2 linked regions of the Actinomadura luzonensis genome follow. The protein of the gene in region 2 interacts with the protein of the main gene of each other region in a pairwise test. Links are inferred from orthologs where the notes say so. Each region holds a gene or a part of one and is shown on either strand. Other genes may lie near its edges.

Evidence for each region. Proteins that work in one complex are often made in the same cells at the same time.
Region 1: the proteins of MF672_RS46185 (region 2) and MF672_RS01160 interact in binary tests that used the Escherichia coli proteins (3 or more experiments, as listed by UniProt). The link is inferred for Actinomadura luzonensis from one-to-one orthologs.

Annotation. Positions count from the first base shown.
Region 1 is NZ_JAKRKC020000001.1:249,493-253,719, reverse strand. What follows is about bases 1-3,000. They hold MF672_RS01160 (ABC transporter permease), read right to left. Parts: upstream 2,002-3,000; coding sequence 1,000-2,001; downstream 1-999. Other genes in these bases: MF672_RS01150 (substrate-binding domain-containing protein), read right to left, coding at 2,737-3,000; MF672_RS01155 (ATP-binding cassette domain-containing protein), read right to left, coding at 1,994-2,740; MF672_RS01165 (phosphotriesterase family protein), read right to left, coding at 1-991. Also shown: more of MF672_RS01150, read right to left, coding at 3,001-3,711; MF672_RS01145 (PqqD family protein), read left to right, coding at 3,973-4,227. UniProt on the Escherichia coli protein: Part of the ABC transporter complex RbsABC involved in ribose import.
Region 2 is NZ_JAKRKC020000003.1:240,708-246,100, reverse strand. What follows is about bases 1,476-4,414. They hold MF672_RS46185 (sugar ABC transporter ATP-binding protein), read right to left. Parts: upstream 3,729-4,414; coding sequence 2,223-3,728; downstream 1,476-2,222. Other genes in these bases: MF672_RS46180 (acetoacetate--CoA ligase), read right to left, coding at 3,800-4,414; MF672_RS46190 (ABC transporter permease), read right to left, coding at 1,476-2,226. Also shown: rhaS (rhamnose ABC transporter substrate-binding protein), read right to left, coding at 1-216; MF672_RS46195 (ABC transporter permease), read right to left, coding at 213-1,187; more of MF672_RS46190, read right to left, coding at 1,177-1,475; more of MF672_RS46180, read right to left, coding at 4,415-5,393. UniProt on the Escherichia coli protein: Part of the ABC transporter complex RbsABC involved in ribose import. Responsible for energy coupling to the transport system.

The sequences.
Region 1 (4,227 bases), on a different replicon or contig from region 2:
TGCGTATGAGAAGCCGGGTGAGGTCGTCGGCGGTGAGGCCGTGCCGGGTGAGCCGCTGTGCGAAGGCGGTGAGCAGGTGCGCGTACCCGTAGCCGCCGTAGCGGACCAGCATCGTCTTGAGGAAGACGTCGCTGGACAGCAGTAATCTGCCGGCGTAGCCGGCGCGGACCAGTTCCACGATGGCACGCGCGTTGTCCTCGTCGGACGGCGACTGCGCGGCCTGGTCGGCGAAGTAGAACTCGAGGCCGACCATGTCGTACTCGATCCAGGCGCCGCGGTCCGCGAGGTCGTGCTGGTAGTCCACGTCCCGCATGCTGGGATTGAGATGGCACAGCACGGTGGCCTCCAGCGAGGCGCCCTCCTCGGCGACGACGTCCAGCACGCGGCCGCCATGCCGTTCCCAGCCCGGCAGGTGGATCGAGAGCGGCAGGCCGGTGCGCCGCTGGGCGATGGCGGCTCCCCGTAGCACCTTCTCCTCTTCTTGGGTGAAGGCGGCCGACACCCCGATCTCGCCGATGATGCCGGGGCGTACGCCGTTCACTCCCTCGCTGATCTCCTGTTCCAGATGGTCGGCGACGTCCACCGCGGTCATTCCCCGGACCTGGGCGGGATGACTGGCCTCGAGATAGAAGCCGCAGCCCATGATGATGTTGAGCCCTGTGTTCCGCGCTATGCGGGCCAAGGCGCCGGGGTCGCGCCCGATGCCGCTGCACGTCTGCTCGACGACGCTGGCTCCGCCGGCCTCGGCGAACCGAGCCAGCTCCGCACTCACCAGGCCGACGTCGTCCAGCCGGCAGTTGTCGAGGGACAGGAAGGGGTCGTTGCGCAACCGTCCCAGGTACGACATGCGTACGGGACCGGCGGCGATCTCCTGCCCGGTCAGGTCGTCCGGAGCCGGAGGGTTCCAGCACGACGTGCAGTCGTTGATCAGATGCTCGTGCATGAGCGTGACCCCGAGATCGCCGGCGTCGATCGCGCCGGTCACCGTCATCACACTGGTCATGACCGCTGAAGGAAGATCTGGCCGAACAGTTTGGCATTGATCACGACGGCTCCCAGAAGTATCGCTCCTTGCACGATCTGCACGTAGAACGGGTTGACGTGAGCCAGGCTGAGGCCGTTCTCGATGAGCCCGAGCGTGAGAACGGCGAGAACGGTGCCAGTGACGCTGCCGCGCCCGCCGAACAGACTTGTCCCGCCGAGGACCACGGCAGTGATGACGGTGAGCTCGAATCCCACTCCCTGGTTGGCGGACCCGCTGTCCAGCCGCAGCGCCACGAGCGTGCCCGCGAGCGCGGCGGCGGACCCCGCCAGGACGAAGACCAGAGCGCCGACCAGGCGGACGTTCACCCCGGCCCGGCGCAGGGATTCCCGCTGGCTGCCCAGGGCGACCACGTACCGGCCGAAGGGCGTCATGTGGAAGGCGACCCAGCCTGCGACCGTGACGACCCCGGCGATGAGCGCCTGGACGGGGATTCCCGCGACGCGCCCGTGGCCGAGGAATCCCACCCATCCGTCGTCGGAGAGCGCGATCGAGTAACCGTTCGTGGCCCGCAGTGCGATGCCGCGGATGATCCCCAGAGTGGCCAGCGTGACGATGAAGGAGGGAATCCGCTGGTAGCAGGAGCACCAGCCGTTGACGATCCCGATGGCGGCGCCGGCCGCCACGACGGTCACCAGGGCGAGACCGGGCTCGACCCCATGAGAGACCAGCACGGCCAGCAGAACCCCGGACAACGCCATGACGGAGCCGACGGACAGGTCGATCCCCGCTGTGGCGACGACGAACGTCATGGCCACCGCCACGATGAGCGCCGGGCTGGTCTGCCTCAGCACATTCAGCGCGTTGTCCCAGCTCAGAAAGGTCTCGGCGGTGAAGGAGAACAACGTGACCACGGCCAGGAGCACGACGGCGATCGAGACGGTGGGCAGGTGAGCGTTCAGGAAGGCGTGCAGCCGGGTGACCGGAGCGGCCACCGGCCGGTCGAGGACGTCAGCCATGCCGCGCCCTCTCCCCGACGATCTCGGAGACCAGTTCCTCGACGCTGGTGCTCGCGGTCTCCAGTTCCGCGCGGACCACGCCCTCGGCCATCACCGCCAGCCGGTCACAGACGACGAACAGGTCCTGCAGGCGGTGGGTGATGAGGATGACGCTCACGCCGCGGGCGGACACCGTGCGGATCAGTTCCAGAACGGTGTTGACCTCGGTGATCGCGAGGGCGGCCGTCGGCTCGTCGAGGATCAGCACCTTGGGGTCCACGATCAGGGCCCTTGCTATGGCCACCGCCTGCCTCTGTCCCCCCGACAGGCCGCGCGCAAGTGCCGTGGTCCGGGGGATGCGGATGCGCAGCATGTCGAGCCAGTGCCTGGCCTGCTGGTGCATCAGCCGCTTGTGCAGGAATAGACCGCCTCTGCGGGGCTCCGCGCCGAGGAACAGATTGCCCGCGACGTCGAGGTCGTCGCACAACGCGAGATCCTGGTAGACCATCGCGATGCCGGCCTGTTTGGCCGCCCGGGGGCTGGTGAAGGACCGAGGCCGGCCATCGACCAGGGTCGTGCCGGAATCGGGGAGGACGGCTCCGGCGAGGATCTTCATCGCCGTGGACTTGCCTGCCGCGTTGTCCCCCACGAGCCCGAGCACTTCGCCCGGCCGTACGCCGAGGGTGAGGCCCCGCAGGGCGTCGACGGATCCATACCGCTTGTGAACCCCGACGAGTTCTGCCCTGTGGTGGGGGGTCATGCGAAGGCCGACCGGTAAGAGTCGACGTTGTCCTTGGTGACGATCGTGACCGGCACGTTGATGGTCTTCTCGGTGGGCAGCCCGCGTATCAGCGCGTCGGCCGCCTTCACCGCCTCCTGTCCTTCAGCCAGGGGATTCTGCTGGACGACGCCGGCCACGTATCCGCGGTCGATACCGTTGATGGCCTGCTTGGTGAGGTCCCAGCCGAACACCTTGACGTGGTCGGCGGCGGCTCGGGCCTCGACGGCGGCGACGGTCCCGAGCAGGGCGGGCTCGCCGGTGGCGTAGACGATGTCCAGGTTGGGCTGGGCGGTCAGCAGATTCTCCGCCGCCGCGGCCGCGCCTTCCTGGGTGTTCTTGCCGTCCACCGTCTGGAGAACGCGCGCGCCGGCCGCCTTGACGGTGGTCTCGAAGGAGTCCTTGCGGATGTTCTGGATGAAGGAGTTCAGGGCGCCCACGATGCCGATCTTCGGCTCGGGCGCGTGCTGGGTGGCGTAGGAGCCGACGAACTCGCCGATCTGCTTGCTCGCCGCCTTGTTGTCCACACCGACCTGGGAGTTCACGGCCGGGTCGGTGATGACGGCGTCCACGGCGACCACCTTCAGCCCGGCGGCCGCCGCCTGCCTGATGGCGGGCTTGATGCCCTCGACGTCGATGGCGACGACGATGACCGCGTCGAAGCCCTGTTGAATGAAATTGGTGACGGCCTGGCTCTGCTGTGCGGCGTCGTCGTTGGCGTTGAAGACGGTCAGGTCGGCGCCGATACGGGCGGCTTCCTGTTGCGCGCCCTCGTTCAGCTGCGTGAAGAAGAGCGCCTGCTGGTTGATCTGCACCAATCCGATGCGAGGTCTGTCCGACGTGTTGCGGGACGCGGTCGCGGCGGGGTTCAAGTCGTCCCGCGAACAACCTGCGGGAATTATCGCCAACGCAATCAATAAGGCGGAGACAGGTTTCCTTAACTGCTTCCTCATCGAAACTCCCTCTCGCCGGTCCAGCACCGCGGACAAGGGGCAACGGGTAGCTCTGGCAATCGATTGCCGCTGTACCGCCGCGAGATTACAGCGGGGTTCTGGGGATGTCAAGATCCCTACCGGCGAGTGGTTGGATAACGTTTGCCGAACCTGTTGACGCTGCTTGGCGCCTGTGATTGCATGTCGGCCAGTGCAAGCCATCGTCAACTTCCGCCTGTTTTCCGCGCGCACCGCTTGGTGCTCTAGTTCAGAGGAACGCGGATGGATTTACAGCATTTCCCGATTCGGGAGAAAGAGGTCCGTGCGTATCGGGTGGACGGGAAGACAATCCTCTTCCGGTACCTCGACCGATACCAAACCAATGAGGTCGGCGGCTTTATCGTGGCTCGCTGTGATGCCCGCCATACGGTGGATGACATTGTCCTGAGTCTGATGGAGCGCTACGAAATAGACCGCGAGCGCGCACTTGGGGCCGTCACCGGGTTTCTGCGGGACATGCGGGCCAAGGGCTTCCTC
Region 2 (5,393 bases):
GAAGTACGGGTTGTTGACCTGCTTCGGCAGGAAGGCGATCTTGAGGCCCTGCTTGATCGGGGCGTTCGGGTTCGCCCCGGCCGACGACGCGCCGGCGGCCGGCGCGGACGACTGCTGCTGCTGCACGTCGCTCTTGGTGGTGCCGCCGCACGCGCCGGTCAGCAGCACGAGGCCGGCGAGCAGCGCCACGGGACGCCAGGGGGTGCGCGTTGTCATGTCACGGACTTCCCTTCCGCAGGTGATGGTGTACGCCGCCGCCGGACCGCCCCCAGGTTCGGCGCCAGCACGGAGGCGACGAGCAGCAGGCCCGTCACGAAGTTGAGCACCTCGTTGCGCACGTCCGCGAGGATCAGCGCGTTGCGCACGACGCCGAGCAGCAGCACCGCGACCAGGACGCCGGGCAGCGTGCCCGTCCCGCCGAAGATCGACACCCCGCCGAGCAGCACGGCGGCCACCACGGCCAGCTCCAGGCCCATGCCGTTGTCGGCGCGGGCGCTGGCGTAGCGGAAGGTGTAGACCAGGGACGCCAGCGACGCCATGACCCCGGACGCCACGAACAGCCAGAGCTTGATCCGCTTGACCCGGACGCCGGAGAAGTACGCGGCCTCGACGTTCGAGCCGAGCGCCACGATCGAGCGGCCGAGCCCGGTCGCGTGCAGCACCAGGCCCGCCACCACGGCCAGCGCCACGACCAGCAGCGTCGCGAGCGGCACCGGCCCGATCGAGGCGGTCGCGAGGCTCGTGTACGCGGGCGGCAGGTCCGCCACCGCCTCGCCGCCCAGCAGCACGTACGCCAGGCCGCGGAACAGCGCGAACGTGCCGATCGTGACCGCCAGCGAGGGCAGCCCGAGCCGGGTGACGAGCAGCCCGTTGACCGCGCCGCACGCCGCGCCCACCAGCAGGCAGATCGGCATGATGGCCTCGATCGGCAGCCCGGCGTCCCACAACGTGCCGAGCACCGCGCAGGACAGGCCCAGCGTGGAGGCCACGGACAGGTCGATCTCGGCCGCCACGACCACCAGCGTCATGGTCAGCGCCATGAGCGCGATCTCGGTGGTGTCGAGCAGCAGGAACGACACGTTCGAGGCGTTGGCGAAGTTGTCCACGGCGAGCGAGGCCCACACCGCGACCCCGGCCAGCAGCACGACGATCAGCGTCTCCCAGCGGCGCAGCACGTCAGCGCGCACGGAACCTCCCCCTGCGCAGGGCGGCCGCCACGCGCAGCGCCAGCAGCCGGTCGAGGACGATGGCGGCCAGCAGGAGGGCGCCGTTGATCGCGGTCTGGGCCAGGGCGTCCACCCGGAGCACGGCGAGCGCGCTGGTGATGGAGGCCAGCAGGACCGCGCCGAGCGCGGCGCCGTACACGGTGCCGCTGCCGCCGAAGATGGCGACGCCGCCCACCACGACGGCGGCGATCACGTCGAGCTCCTTGCCGGTCGCGACGGTGGCGTCCACGGTGCCGAAGCGGGCCGCCCACAGCACGCCGGCCAGCCCGGCGAGGGCGCCGTTCGCGACGAACGCGGCGAGCACCCGGCGGCGGACCCGGATGCCGGCCAGCACGGCCGCCTCGGGGCTGGAGCCGATCGCGTACAGCTCGCGGCCGGAGCGCAGGTTGCGCAGCATCCAGCCGACCGCGAGCAGCACGGCCAGGGCGACCAGCGCCGGCAGGGGGACGCCGAGCACCGAGCGGGTGCCGAGGGCGAGGAAGCTCTCCGGCAGGTCGGCGGCGTTGACCTGCCGGCTGCCGGCCCACGCGTAGTCGACGCCGCGGAGGGCGTACAGGGTGCCGAGGGTGGCGACCAGGGCGGGCACCCGGGCCGCGCCGACCAGCAGCCCGTTGACCGCGCCGCAGGCCGCGCCGAGCAGCAGGCAGCCGGCGATGACCACCGGGATCGGCACGGCGGGGTGGTCGGCCAGGACCAGCGCGCCGCCGAAGGCGGACAGGCCGACGACGGAGCTGACCGACAGGTCCACGTTCCTGGTGACGACGACGAGCGTCTGGCCGACCGCGAGCAGCGCGACGATGGCCGAGTTGAGCAGGATGTCGCGGATGCTGCCGTAGCTGAGGAAGCTCGGGTTGGCCGCGCCGGTGACGCCGAACAGGACGCCGAGCGCCACCACGATGCCGAGCTCGCGCACCCGCGCCACCCGGTCCGCCAGCCGCCGGGCGCCGTTGCGGCGCGCGGTCTCCGGGGCCGCGGCGAGGCTGCTCACGGGGCTGCTCACGGGGCGCTCCTTCCGGTCGCGGCGGCCATGACGCGCTCCTCGGACGCCTCGGCCCGGTCCAGCTCGGCCACCAGCCGCCCCTCGTGCATGACGAGCACCCGGTCGGCCATGCCGAGCACCTCGGGCAGCTCGGAGGAGATCATCAGCACCGCCACCCCGCTCGCCGCCAGCTCCGACAGCAGCCGGTGCACCTCGGCCTTGGTGCCGACGTCGATGCCGCGGGTGGGCTCGTCCACGATGAGCACCGACGGCGCGCGGGCCAGCCACTTGGCCAGCACCACCTTCTGCTGGTTGCCGCCGGACAACACGTTCACCGGGTCGCTCAGCCGGGCGAACTTCAGCCGCAGCCGCACCGCCCAGTCCCTGGCCCGCTCCCGCTCGGCCGGCCGCGAGATCAGCGGCCCGCGGCGCAGCGCGGACAGCCCGGTCAGGCCGATGTTGCGCTCGATGGACAGGTCCATGACCAGGCCCTGCTGGCGGCGGTCCTCGGGCACCAGGGCGAGGCCGGCCGCCATGGCGGCCGTGGGGCTGGCCGGGCGCAGCGGCCTGCCGTCCACCTCGACGCCGCCCGCGTCCCACCGGTCGATGCCGAACACCGCCCGCGCGACCTCGCTGCGCCCGGCGCCGACCAGCCCGGCCAGGGCGACGATCTCGCCGTGCCGCACCTCGAAGGAGACGTCGGTGAACACGCCCTCGCGGGTGAGCCGGCGCACTCGGAGCGCCACCTCGCCGGCCGTGCTGTCCTGCTTGGGGAACAGGGCCGCGAGCTCCCGGCCGACCATGCGGCGGACCAGGTCGTCGGGGGTGAGGCCGGCGATGGGGTCGCTCGCCACGAGCGCGCCGTCCCGCAGGGTCGTCACCCGCTGGCACAGGGCGAAGATCTCCTCCAGCCGGTGCGAGATGAACAGCAGCGCCGCGCCCTGCTCGCGCAGCGTCCCGGCCACGCCGAACAGCCGGGCGACCTCCTGGCCGGACAGGGCGGCGGTGGGCTCGTCCATGACCAGCACCCGGGCGCGCCGCGACAGGGCCTTGGCGATCTCGACGAGCTGCTGGTCGGCGATGGACAGGCCGCGGGCCGGCCGGTCGGGGTCGAGGTGCACGCCGAGGCGGCCGAACAGCTCGGCGGCCGAGGCGCGCATGGCCCGCCGGTCGAGCCCGAGGCGGCGGCGCGGCTGGCGGCCCATGAAGATGTTCTCCATGACCGACAGGTCGGGGAACAGGGTGGGCTCCTGGTAGATGACCGCCACCCCGGCCTCCTGCGCGTCGGCCGGGCCGGCGAACTCCACCGGCCGGCCGTCGAGCAGGATCTGGCCCGAGTCGGGCCGGTGCACGCCCGACAGGATCTTCACGAGCGTGGACTTGCCCGCGCCGTTCTCGCCGGCGAGGGCGTGCGTCTCGCCGGCGCGCAGCTCCAGAGTGACCTCGCGGACGGCGCGGACCGCGCCGAACGCCTTGCTGACCTGTGAGAGGGACAGGACGGGAGTTTCCTCCATCGGCCGCACTCCCGGCAAAATCGTTTTAAGCAGTGGGAGGACGGTATTTCAGGGGACGGCGGCCCGTCAATGGTGGATCTTCACGGCTGGAAGTGCCGCAGCACCTCCGGGTTCGCCATGGCGTCGGGGTTGGCCGCCTGCTCCACCGGCGTGCCCAGCAGGATCTTGCGCACCGGCACCTCCAGCTTCTTGCCCGACAGCGTGCGCGGGATGCCGGGCACCACCCGGATCTCGTTCGGCACGTGGCGCGGCGACAGCTCGGTGCGCAGCGCGTCGCACAGCGCCCGCTCCAGCGTCCCGCTCAGCTCGGCGCCCTCGGCCAGCGTCACGTACAGCAGCAGCCGGCCCTCCTGGCCGAGCTGCCCGGTGTCGATCACCAGGCTGTCGGCGACCTCCTCGAACCGCTCGACCACCCGGTAGAACTCGCTGGTGCCCATGCGCACGCCGCCCCGGTTCAGGGTGGAGTCGGAGCGGCCGTAGATGACGCAGCTCCCGTCCTCGTTGATCTTGATCCAGTCGCCGTGCCGCCACACGCCGGGATAGACGTCGAAGTAGCTCTCGGCGTACCGCTCGCCGTCCGGGTCGTTCCAGAACATCACCGGCATCGACGGCATGGGCCGCGTGATCACCAGCTCGCCCACCTCGCCCGTGACGGGCTTGCCCGCCGGGTCGTACGCCTCCACCTTCGCCCCCAGCGACCGGCACGGGATGATGCCCGCCCGGATCGGGTGCAGCACGGTCGCCCCGACGAAGCCGGTGCACACGTCCGTGCCGCCGGAGAACGACCCCACCGGCACCCCGGGCAGCTCGGCGGTCACCCAGGCGAACCCCTCGGGCGGCAGCGGCGACCCGGTCGAGCCGACCCCGCGCAGCCGTTCCAGCCCGGTGGGCCGGATGCCGGCCTTCAGCGAGGCCATGATGTACGGCGCCCCGGTGCCGAAGTAGGTGACCCCCTCCGAGTCGGCGATCCGCCACAGCGCGGCGGGGGAGGGATGGGCGGCCGAGCCGTCGTACAGGACCGCCGTGGCCCCCACCAGCAGGGCGCCGACGAGGTAGTTCCACATCATCCAGCCAGTGGTGGTGTACCAGAAGAACACATCCCCCTCGCCCAGGTCCTGGTGGAAGGAGAGCGACTTCAGGTGCTCCAGCACGATGCCGCCGTGGCCGTGCACGATCGGCTTGGGCAGCCCGGTCGTGCCGCTGGAGTAGAGGATCCACAAGGGGTGGTCGAACGGCACCCGCTCGAACTCCAGCGGCGCCTCCTCCGCGCGCAGCCCCTCCCATCCCACCACCTGGCCGTGCGGCACCTGCCGGGTGTGCAGCGGAAGGGGCTCGGCCTGCTGCGGGGCCCGGCCCTCCTCGGCCGCCGCCAGGTAGGGGATCCACACGGTGGCGCGCAGCGAGGGCAGCGCGGCGGCGATCTCGTTGACCGCGGCCGAGCGGTCGTAGCTCCTGCCGTTGTAGTGGTAGCCGTCGACCGCGATGAGCACCTTGGGCGCGATCTGCCGGAACCGGTCGACGATGCTCGGCACCCCGAAGTCGGGGGAGCCGGCCGACCAGATCGCCCCCAGCGAGGCGGTGGCGAGGAAGGCGATGAGGGCCTGCGGGATGTTCGGCAGGTAGCCGGCCACCCGGTCGCCGCGCGTCACGCCGAGGCGGACCAGCCCGGCCCGC